One region of the Pseudoxanthomonas suwonensis 11-1 genome, then DNA from elsewhere that is predicted to be linked to it. Evidence: predicted binding sites of a transcription regulator. Region 1 holds the regulator's gene; the other holds the start of a gene.

Region 1 (4,698 bases):
TGGAACTCCTCGACCAGGTAGTCGATGACGCGCGCGTCGAAGTCCTCGCCGCCGAGGAAGGTGTCGCCGTTGGTGGCCAGCACCTCGAACTGCTTCTCGCCGTCGATCTCGGCGATCTCGATGATCGACACGTCGAAGGTGCCGCCGCCCAGGTCGTAGACCACGATCTTGCGGTCGCCGCCGGCCTTGTCTAGGCCATAGGCCAGGGCCGCGGCGGTCGGCTCGTTGATGATGCGCTTGACGTCCAGGCCGGCGATGCGGCCGGCGTCCTTGGTCGCCTGGCGCTGGCTGTCGTTGAAGTACGCCGGGACGGTGATGACCGCCTCGGTGACCGTCTCGCCCAGGAAGGCCTCGGCGGTCTTCTTCATCTTCTCCAGCACCTGCGCCGAGATCTCCTGCGGGGCCATCTTGCGGCCCTCGCTGGTCTCGACCCAGGCGTCGCCGTTGTCGTGCTGGCGGATCGCGTACGGCACCAGGCCCAGGTCCTTCTGGACCTCGGCGTCGGTGAACTTGCGGCCGATCAGGCGCTTGACGGCGTAGAAGGTGTTCTTCGGGTTGGTGACGGCCTGGCGCTTGGCCGGCGCACCGACCAGGACCTCGCCGTCCTTGGTGTAGGCCACGACCGACGGGGTGGTGCGATCACCCTCGGCGTTCTCGATCACGCGGGCCTTGCCGCCTTCCATGATCGCGACGCACGAGTTGGTCGTGCCCAGGTCGATGCCGATGATCTTGCTCATTGCTTGGTTGCTCCCTCGAATATGGGTGGCCGGTGCTGCCGTGGCCATTGATCGCTAGATAGGGGTGGGCCGGCGCCATTCAAGTAGGCGCATTCAGCCAATCGTTCAGTCGTGGCGGGCGACCACCACCAGCGCCGGACGCAGCAGGCGCTCGTTGAGCAGGTAGCCCTTCTGGAACACCTGCAGCACCGTGCCCGGGGCGGCCTCGCCCGGATCGGCCTGGCTGATGGCCTGGTGGTGTTCCGGGTTGAACGCCTGGCCGGCCGGATCGACCACGACCAGGCCGTTGTCGGTGGCGACCTTCAGCAGCTGGCGCTTGGTCAGCTCCAGGCCCTCGCGCAGCGGGTTGCCCTCCTCGGTCCCGGCGGCGGCCAGGCCGGCGTCCAGGCTGTCGAGCACCGGCAGCAGCTCGCCCAGCAGCTTCTCGTTGGCGAAACGGCGGGCCTGCTCGATGTCGCGGGCAACGCGCTTGCGCTGGTTCTCGAGGTCGGCGCGCTCGCGCAGCGAGTCCATGCGCAGCTGCTCGATCTCGCCCCGCAGGGCCTCGATCTCCCCGCGCAGCTGGGCCTCGAGGCCCTCGGCATCCTGCGACTGGGGGGACTGGGTGTCGTGTTCGGTCATTGCAAATCGGCTCCGTGGCGGCGCTCCCGGCCGCCCATCCCCGCCCCAATGGGGGCCGCCCGGGACCGATTCAAGGCTGCGAGGCGCTTCCCGGGCCCTGGAGGGCGGCACCCAGTGCGTCGGCGGCCGCCTGGACCACCGGGATGACCCGGTCGTAGGCCATGCGGGTCGGGCCGATCACGCCCAGCACGCCCAGCACCTGGCCGCCGCTGCCGTACGGGGCGGTGACCAGCGAGACCCCGTCCAGCGGGGCCAGGCCGGTCTCCTCGCCGATGAAGATGCGCACCCCGGGGGCACGCTGGGTCCGCTCCAGCAGCTGCAGGATCTCGCGCTTGCGGGCGAAGGCCTCGAACAGCTCGCGCAGCCGCTCCAGGTCCGACAGGTCCTGCAGGCCCATCAGCCGGGTCTGGCCGGCCAGCACCATGTCGTCGCCCGGTGGCTCCAGTGCCTGCTCGGCCAGCTCGACCGAATGCTCCAGCAGGTGCTCCATCTCGTCCCGGGCCTGGCGCAGTTCGTGGACCAGGGTGGCGCGGATATGCGCCAGCGGCCGACCAGCGAAGTGGGTATTGAGGTAGTTGGCCACCCGCTCCAGCTCGTCGGTGCCGAAGGTGCGCTGCGGCTCGACCACCCGGTTCTGCACCTCGCCGTCGGCGAACACGACGATGGCCAGCACACGGCGCCCGTCCAGCGGCACGAAGTCGATCTGGCGGAAGGCGAACTGGCTGCGCCGCGGCGCGCTGACCACGCCGACGAAATGGGTCATGGCCGACAGCAGCTCGGAGGCGTTGCCCAGCAGGGCCTGGGTCCCTGCCCCGGCGGTCAGTTCGGCGCGCAGCCGGGCCAGCTCGTGGTCGCCCAGCGAGCGCACCTGCAGCAGGCTGTCGACGAACACCCGGTAGCCCTGCGCGGTCGGGATCCGCCCGGCGGAGGTATGCGGCGAGCTGAGCAGGCCGATCTCCTCCAGCTCGGAAAGGATGTTGCGGATCGTGGCCGGGCTGACGTCCAGGCCGGAGTGCCGGGCCAGGGTCTGCGAGCCGACCGGCTCGCCGTCGCGGATGTAGCGTCCGATCAGGGTACGCAGCAGCTGGCGCGAGCGTGGGTCGAGCTGGACCGGGTGGGGCTGGAGCGGGGTTGCCATGGTCCATAGATAGCGCCTGCCGCGGCAGGGCCGCAAGCAGGACGTGGCGGCGCAGTCTCAACCTGCGCGACCGGCGCCGGCGAGCATCGCGCCGGTAACGGCCACCCCTACAATGTGCCCATGCTGACCCATCTCGCCCTGAAGGATTTCGCCGTCGTCCGCGCCACGGAACTGGAGTTCGGACCCGGCATGACCGTGATCTCCGGCGAAACCGGCGCCGGCAAGTCGCTGCTGGTGGACGCCCTCGGCTTCCTGTCCGGACTGCGCGCCGACAGCGGCGTGGTCCGCCACGGCAGCGAGCGCGCCGAGCTGGCCGCTGGCTTCGACCTGTCCGGCAACGCCCTCGCGCGCCAGTGGCTGCGCGAGCAGGAACTGGACGAGGACGACGAGCAGTGCCAGCTGCGCCGGGTGATCCGCGCCGATGGCGGCTCCCGGGCCTGGATCAACGGCCGCCCGGTGACCCTGGCCCAGCTGGGCGAACTGGCCGGGCTCCTGGTGGAGATCCACGGCCAGCACGAGCACCAGTCCCTGCTCGCCCGCGCCAGCCAGCTGGCGCTGCTGGACGCCCACGCCCGCAACGACGCCGAACGCGCCGCCGTGCGCGAGGCGGCCGCGGACTGGCAGTCCCTGCTGGACGAGCGCGAGGCCCTGCAGTCGCGCGGCGACGTCGGCGATCGCATCGGCTGGCTGGAACACCAGCTGGCCGAGCTGGAGCGCGAGGACCTGGACCCGGCGGCGCTGGAAGCCCTGGACCTGGCCCATCGCCGCCAGGCCAATGCCGCCGGGCTGATCGCAGCCTGCGAGGAGGCCCTGGCCCGGATCGACGGCGACGAAGGCCCGTCGCTGGCCAGCCTGCTGCAGCAGGCCCGCGGCGGCCTGTCCCGGTTCGCCGGCGACGAGCCGCGCCTAGGCGAGGTCGACACCCTGCTGGAAGGCGCCTCGGTCCAGCTGCAGGAGGCCCTTGCCCTGCTCGGCCGGGTCCGCGACGACCTGGACCTGGACCCGGACCGCTTCGAGGAGCTGGAGCGCAGGCTCACCCGCATCCACGACCTGTCGCGCAAGCATCGCCTGCCGGTGGCCGAACTGGCCGCCCACCGCGACGCCGTGGCCGCCGAGCTGGAGTTGCTGCGCGGCGCCGGCGACCGCCTGCTGCAGCTGGATGCCGAGATCGCCCGCGCCAGCGCCCGCTGGAGCGAGGCCGCCGCTGCGCTCACCGCTACCCGCGGCGCGGCCGGCGAGGCGCTGGCGACCGCCACCACCGCCCTGATCGACGAGCTGGGCATGGGCGGCGGACGCTTCCTGGTCGAGCTGGAGCCTGCGCCCGCCGCCGGCACCCGCCCGGACCCGAACGGCGCCGAGCGGGTTGAGTTTCTGGTCGCGGCCAACGCCGGCCAGCCGCCGCGCCCGCTGCGCAAGGTCGCTTCCGGCGGCGAGCTGTCGCGCATCTCGCTGGCGATCGAGGTCGCCGCGCTGGGTTCGGACGCGGTGCCGACGATGGTGTTCGACGAGGTCGATTCGGGCATCGGCGGCGCCGTGGCCGAGATCGTCGGGCGCAAGCTGCGCGCCCTGGGCCGTTCGCGCCAGGTGCTGTGCGTGACCCACCAGCCGCAGGTCGCGGCCCAGGGCCATGCCCACTACAGGGTCAGCAAGGCGCCAGTGGAAGGCATCACCCGCAGTTCGGTCGAGCGCCTGGACGGCGAAGGCCGGCTGGCCGAGGTGGCGCGCATGCTCGGCGGCGTCGAGGTCGGCCCGGAAGCCCACGCCGCCGCCCGCCGGCTGCTGGAGGAAGCGGTGGCCGCCGATGCGGCAGAGTCCGCGCCCAGGCGTGGCGGCTCGCGCCAGCGCGCCGCGGCAGCCCGCTGAGGCGCCCACCCCTTGCTGCAACGAAAACGGCGCCCCTGGGGCGCCGTTGCTTCATCGGCCGAGGCGACCTTCAGCGCCGCGGGCGGCGCACGTAAAGGACCAGCGAGTGGTCCTCCAGCTCGTAGCCGTGCTGGGCGGCGATCTCGCGCTGCAGTTTCTCGATCTCGGCGCTCTCGAACTCGATGATCTTGCCGGTGTCCAGGTCGACCATGTGGTCGTGGTGGTCGCCGCGGTCCAGCTCGTAGATGGCCTGGCCGCCCTCGAAGTTGTGCTTGATCACCAGCCCGGCCGCCTCGAACTGGGTCAGCACGCGGTACACGGTGGCCAGGCCGATCTCGT
Region 2 (4,698 bases), 1.4 Mb from region 1:
CATGTTGACGAACACGACCCGGTCCTCGGCGCGCAACCGGTCAAGCTCGGCCGCTGCGTAGGCCACGGCATCGTTGTGGGCGGCGCGCGCGCTGGCGGCCGGCAGGCGGGTCACGCCCCAGGCGGGGAGCAGGGCGACCACGGCTAGCAGCAGGGCGGCGAGCGCGGCCGGGCGACGGCCGCCCCAACGGGTTCGCTCGAACCACCACAGCGCCAATGCCAGCACCGCGGCACCGGCCAGGACCAGGGCGACCGCATCCACGCCGCGCTGGCGGCCGAGGACCCACAGCAGCCACACCGCGGTCAGGTACATCGGATAGGCCAGCACCTGCTTGACCGTCTCCATCCACGCCCCGGGTTTGGGCAGGCGCCGCGCCAGCCCGGGCACGAAGCCGATCAGCAGGAACGGCAGGGCCAGGCCCAGGCCGAGCACCAGGAACACCAGCATGCCGGCCGCAGCCGGGGCGGCGAAGGCATAGGCCAGCGCCGGGCCCATGAACGGCGCGATGCAGGGGCTGGCGACCACGCAGGCGAGCACGCCGGTGAGGAAGTCGCCGGCCGGGCCGGTTCGGCCGGCGGCGAGGCTGCCGCCGATGCCGGCGCCAAGCGTGTACACGCCCGACAGGCTCAGGCCGACCGCGAACATCAGGTAGGCGAGTGCGGCGACGAACCATGGCTGCTGCAGCTGGAAACCCCAGCCGGCCGCCTGGCCGGCCGCGCGCAGGGCCACCACCAGGGCGCCAACCGCGGCGAAGGCCACCAGCACGCCGGCGGTGTACCAGAGGGCGTGGCCCCGGGCGCGCTCGCGGCTCTCGCCACTCTGGGCCAGGCCCAGGGCCTTGAGCGACAGCACCGGCAGCACGCAGGGCATCAGGTTCAGCACCAGGCCGCCAACCAAGGCCAGCAGCAGGGCGCCGACCAGGGTCTGCCTGGCCTTGCCGGCCGCGGCTGGCGGCGGGGTGCGGTCGGCGTTGCCGGCCGACGCATCCGGGGAAGGTCCGGCCGGCGCCTGGATGTCTTCCTCGGCCGGGTCGGTCGTTCCGGCCACGGTATCGTCCGCCGGCGCGGACGTCGTGGCCGGCGCGTCGGGCGCGGCCGGCAGCGCGGCCACGTCGCCGGCCGGCAGGTCGACCGGGATGCGCCGGGTCATCGGCGGGTAGCAGATGCCGCCGTCCTGGCAGCCCTGGAATGTGACCACCAGGGTCGGGCGAGCCGCCTGCGGGCGGTTGCGCAGCACCGGCACCGGCACCACCGTCGGCTCGAAATAGACCGTGACCTCGCCGAAGTGCTCGTCGCGGTGGGCGGTGCCGGCCGGCCACTGCGGGCGCCCGGTCGACAGGCCGGGTGCGTCCTCCAGCGCGAAGCGGGTCATGTCGCGGTAGATGTAGTAGCCGTCCGCCGGCTGCAGGCGCACCCGCAGGCGGTTGCCGCCGTCGGCCACCGCGTCCACCGCGAAGGCCTGGGCTTCCGGCAGCGCCACGGCATTGCCGAGCGCGGCCGCCAGCCGGTTGCCGCGGCCGCTGCTGCCCTGCAGGCCGGGCAGGCCGCTGGCCGCGCTGGCGCCGCCGGGCAGGCGTACCTGGAGCTTGCGGGTCTGCGGCGGATAGCAGATGCCGATGTCGGCACAGCCCTGGTAGCGCACCTGGAGCTCGGCCACCTGCCCGGCACCGGTGGGCTGGCCGTCGAGGATCGCCAGCAGGGCGCCGCGATAGGTCTCGACCGGGCCGAAGAACTCGTCCACGTGGCGCTCGCCGGCCGGCAGGCGCAGGTTGCCGCCGACGAAGTCGCCGCTGGCGGCGACCGAGGTGCGGTGGCGGTACAGGTAATAGCCGTCGGCGATCTTCCAGTGCACCTCGATCCGCCCCGGCTCGGGGGCGACCGCGGTGAGCGCGAAGGCCTGGTCGACCGGCAACAGGTCCGATTCGTCCACGGCCGCCCGTGCGGCGGCGGCCGGCAGCAGCCACGCCAGCAGCATGAGGAGCAGTCCGGCCACGTGCCGGGCCGGGTTGGGGTGGTGCAGGGCCATGCGTGCGTCTTCCGGGAAGTCAGTCACGGGTGGCTTCGACCACCCATCCGAGGTAGGCGGGCAACCCGCCAGCGGCCTTGACCGCCAGGACCTCGGGGAGTTCATAGGGGTGCAGGGCCTGCAGCCGCTCGACCAGCCGCGGCAGGCGGTCGGCCGGGGCCTTGGCCATCAGCAGGACCTCGTCGGCCTGTTCCACCGCGCCCTGCCAGCGGTACACCGAGCGCATGCCGGGCAGGACGCTGGCGCAGGCCGCCAGCCGCTCCTCCACCACGGCGGTGGCCAGGCGGGAGGCGGTTGCCGGATCCGGGCAGCTGCAGAAGACCAGGTGGATGTCCATGGTCGGCAAGTGTAGCCGGGCCCCCCGCGGCGGGGCCCGGCGCCCGGCCCGGGTCGAAAAAGCCGGCCACCCCCCCTTGAAAGCGTCCCCGGGGTGCCCCATCTGCCGTGCATGCTCCCGGCCTGCCGGGGGTTTTCCTGCCGTCGCGGGCGCTGGCACTCGCCAGGGTCGAGTGCTAGACTCGCCGCCCTTTTTCCAACCCAGTCAATCACTTGTGAGGGATTGAAATGAGCAATATCAAGCCGCTGTACGACCGCGTCGTGATCAAGCGCACCGAAGAGGAGAAGGTTTCCGCCGGTGGCATCGTGATCCCGGATTCGGCTACCGAGAAGCCGATCAAGGGTCAGGTCATCGCCGTGGGCGAGGGCAAGGTGCTCGACAACGGCAGCGTCCGCACCCCGAAGGTGAAGGTCGGCGACCAGGTCCTGTTCGGCAAGTACGCCGGCACCGAGGTCAAGCTCGACGGCACCGAGTACCTGGTGGTGAAGGAAGACGACATCTTCGCGGTCCTGGGCTGAGCCCACCGCGCTTCCCGCGTCCAGATCCACACAACGCATAACGAACCACGGAGTTTTTCAAAATGGCTGCGAAGGAAATCCGTTTCGGTGAAGACGCCCGCTCGCGCATGGTGCGCGGCGTGAACATCCTCGCCAACGCCGTCAAGGCGACCCTGGGCCCGAAGGGCCGCAACGTCGTGCTCGAGAAGAGCTTTGGCGCCCCGACGATCACCAAGGACGGCGTGTCCGTCGCCAAGGAGATCGAGCTGGCCGACAAGTTCGAGAACATGGGCGCGCAGATGGTCAAGGAAGTCGCTTCCAAGACCTCCGACAACGCCGGTGACGGCACCACCACCGCGACCGTGCTGGCCCAGGCCTTCATCCGCGAGGGCTCCAAGGCCGTGGCCGCGGGCATGAACCCGATGGACCTCAAGCGCGGCATCGACCAGGCCGTCAAGGCCGCCGTCGAGGAGCTGAAGAAGCTGTCCAAGCCGACCGCCGACGACAAGGCGATCGCCCAGGTCGGCACCATCTCGGCCAACAGCGACGAGTCCATCGGCAACATCATCGCCGAGGCGATGAAGAAGGTCGGCAAGGAAGGCGTCATCACCGTCGAGGAGGGCTCGGGCCTGGAGAACGAGCTGGACGTGGTCGAGGGCATGCAGTTCGACCGCGGCTACCTGTCGCCGTACTTCATCAACAACCAGCAGTCGCAGACCGCCGACCTGGATGACCCCTTCATCCTGCTGCACGACAAGAAGATCTCCAACGTGCGTGACCTGCTGCCCGTCCTCGAGGGCGTGGCCAAGGCCGGCAAGCCGCTGCTGATCGTCGCCGAGGAAGTCGAGGGCGAGGCCCTGGCGACCCTGGTGGTCAACACCATCCGCGGCATCGTCAAGGTCGTGGCGGTCAAGGCCCCGGGCTTCGGCGACCGTCGCAAGGCGATGCTGGAAGACATGGCCGTCCTGACCGGCGGCACCGTGATCTCCGAGGAAGTGGGCCTGCAGCTGGAGAAGGCCACCATCAAGGACCTGGGCCGCGCCAAGAAGGTGCAGGTCTCCAAGGAGAACACCACCATCATCGACGGCGCCGGCGACACCTCCGCCATCGAGGCCCGCATCAAGCAGATCAAGGCGCAGATCGAGGAGACCTCCTCGGACTACGACCGCGAGAAGCTGCAGGAGCGCGTTGCCAAGCTGGCCGGCGGCGTGGCCGTGATCAAGGTCGGTGCCTCGACCGAGATCGAGATGAAGGAGAAGAAGGCCCGCGTCGAGGACGCGCTGCACGCCACCCGCGCTGCGGTCGAGGAAGGCGTGGTCCCGGGCGGCGGCGTCGCCCTGATCCGTGCCAAGGCCGCGATCGAAGGCCTGAAGGGTGCCAACGAGGACCAGAACCACGGCATCCAGATCGCCCTGCGCGCCATGGAAGCCCCGCTGCGCGAGATCGTCGCCAACGCCGGCGAGGAGCCCTCGGTGGTCGTCAACCAGGTCAAGGCCGGCACCGGTAACTTCGGTTACAACGCCGCCAACGGCCAGTACGGCGACATGGTCGAGTTCGGCATCCTGGATCCGACCAAGGTGACCCGCACCGCGCTGCAGAACGCCTCGTCCATCGCCGGCCTGATGATCACCACCGAAGCCATGGTGGCCGAGCTGCCGAAGAAGGAAGAGCCGGCGATGCCGGGCGCCGGTGGCATGGGCGGCATGGGCGGCATGGATTTCTGATCCGCCCGCACACCGCGACACCGCAGTAACGGAAAACCCCGCCGGAAGGCGGGGTTTTCCTTTATGGGGCCGATGGTGGCCTCCTGCGATGGCGGCCCCGGGTTGATGCCCCGCC

Evidence for each region. Region 1 encodes HrcA, which represses chaperone genes, less so after heat shock. Its sites were predicted from a motif close to TTNGCACTCNNNNNNNNNGAGTGCNAA; they were not measured.
Region 2: groES (co-chaperone GroES) is a predicted target of HrcA. The motif match lies at 2,515-2,541, and genes of this name have one in related genera.

What each region holds. Positions count from the first base shown of each region.
Region 1 covers NC_014924.1:1,830,602-1,835,299, forward strand. Annotated here, with positions in the region: gene dnaK (molecular chaperone DnaK) at 1-737, opposite strand, end outside; gene grpE (nucleotide exchange factor GrpE) at 843-1,358, opposite strand; gene hrcA (heat-inducible transcriptional repressor HrcA) at 1,429-2,496, opposite strand; gene recN (DNA repair protein RecN) at 2,617-4,359, shown strand; gene fur (ferric iron uptake transcriptional regulator) at 4,430-4,698, opposite strand, start outside.
Region 2 covers NC_014924.1:441,286-445,983, forward strand. Annotated here, with positions in the region: gene PSESU_RS02040 (protein-disulfide reductase DsbD family protein) at 1-2,025, opposite strand, end outside; gene cutA (divalent-cation tolerance protein CutA) at 2,045-2,371, opposite strand; gene groES (co-chaperone GroES) at 2,590-2,880, shown strand; gene groL (chaperonin GroEL) at 2,943-4,583, shown strand.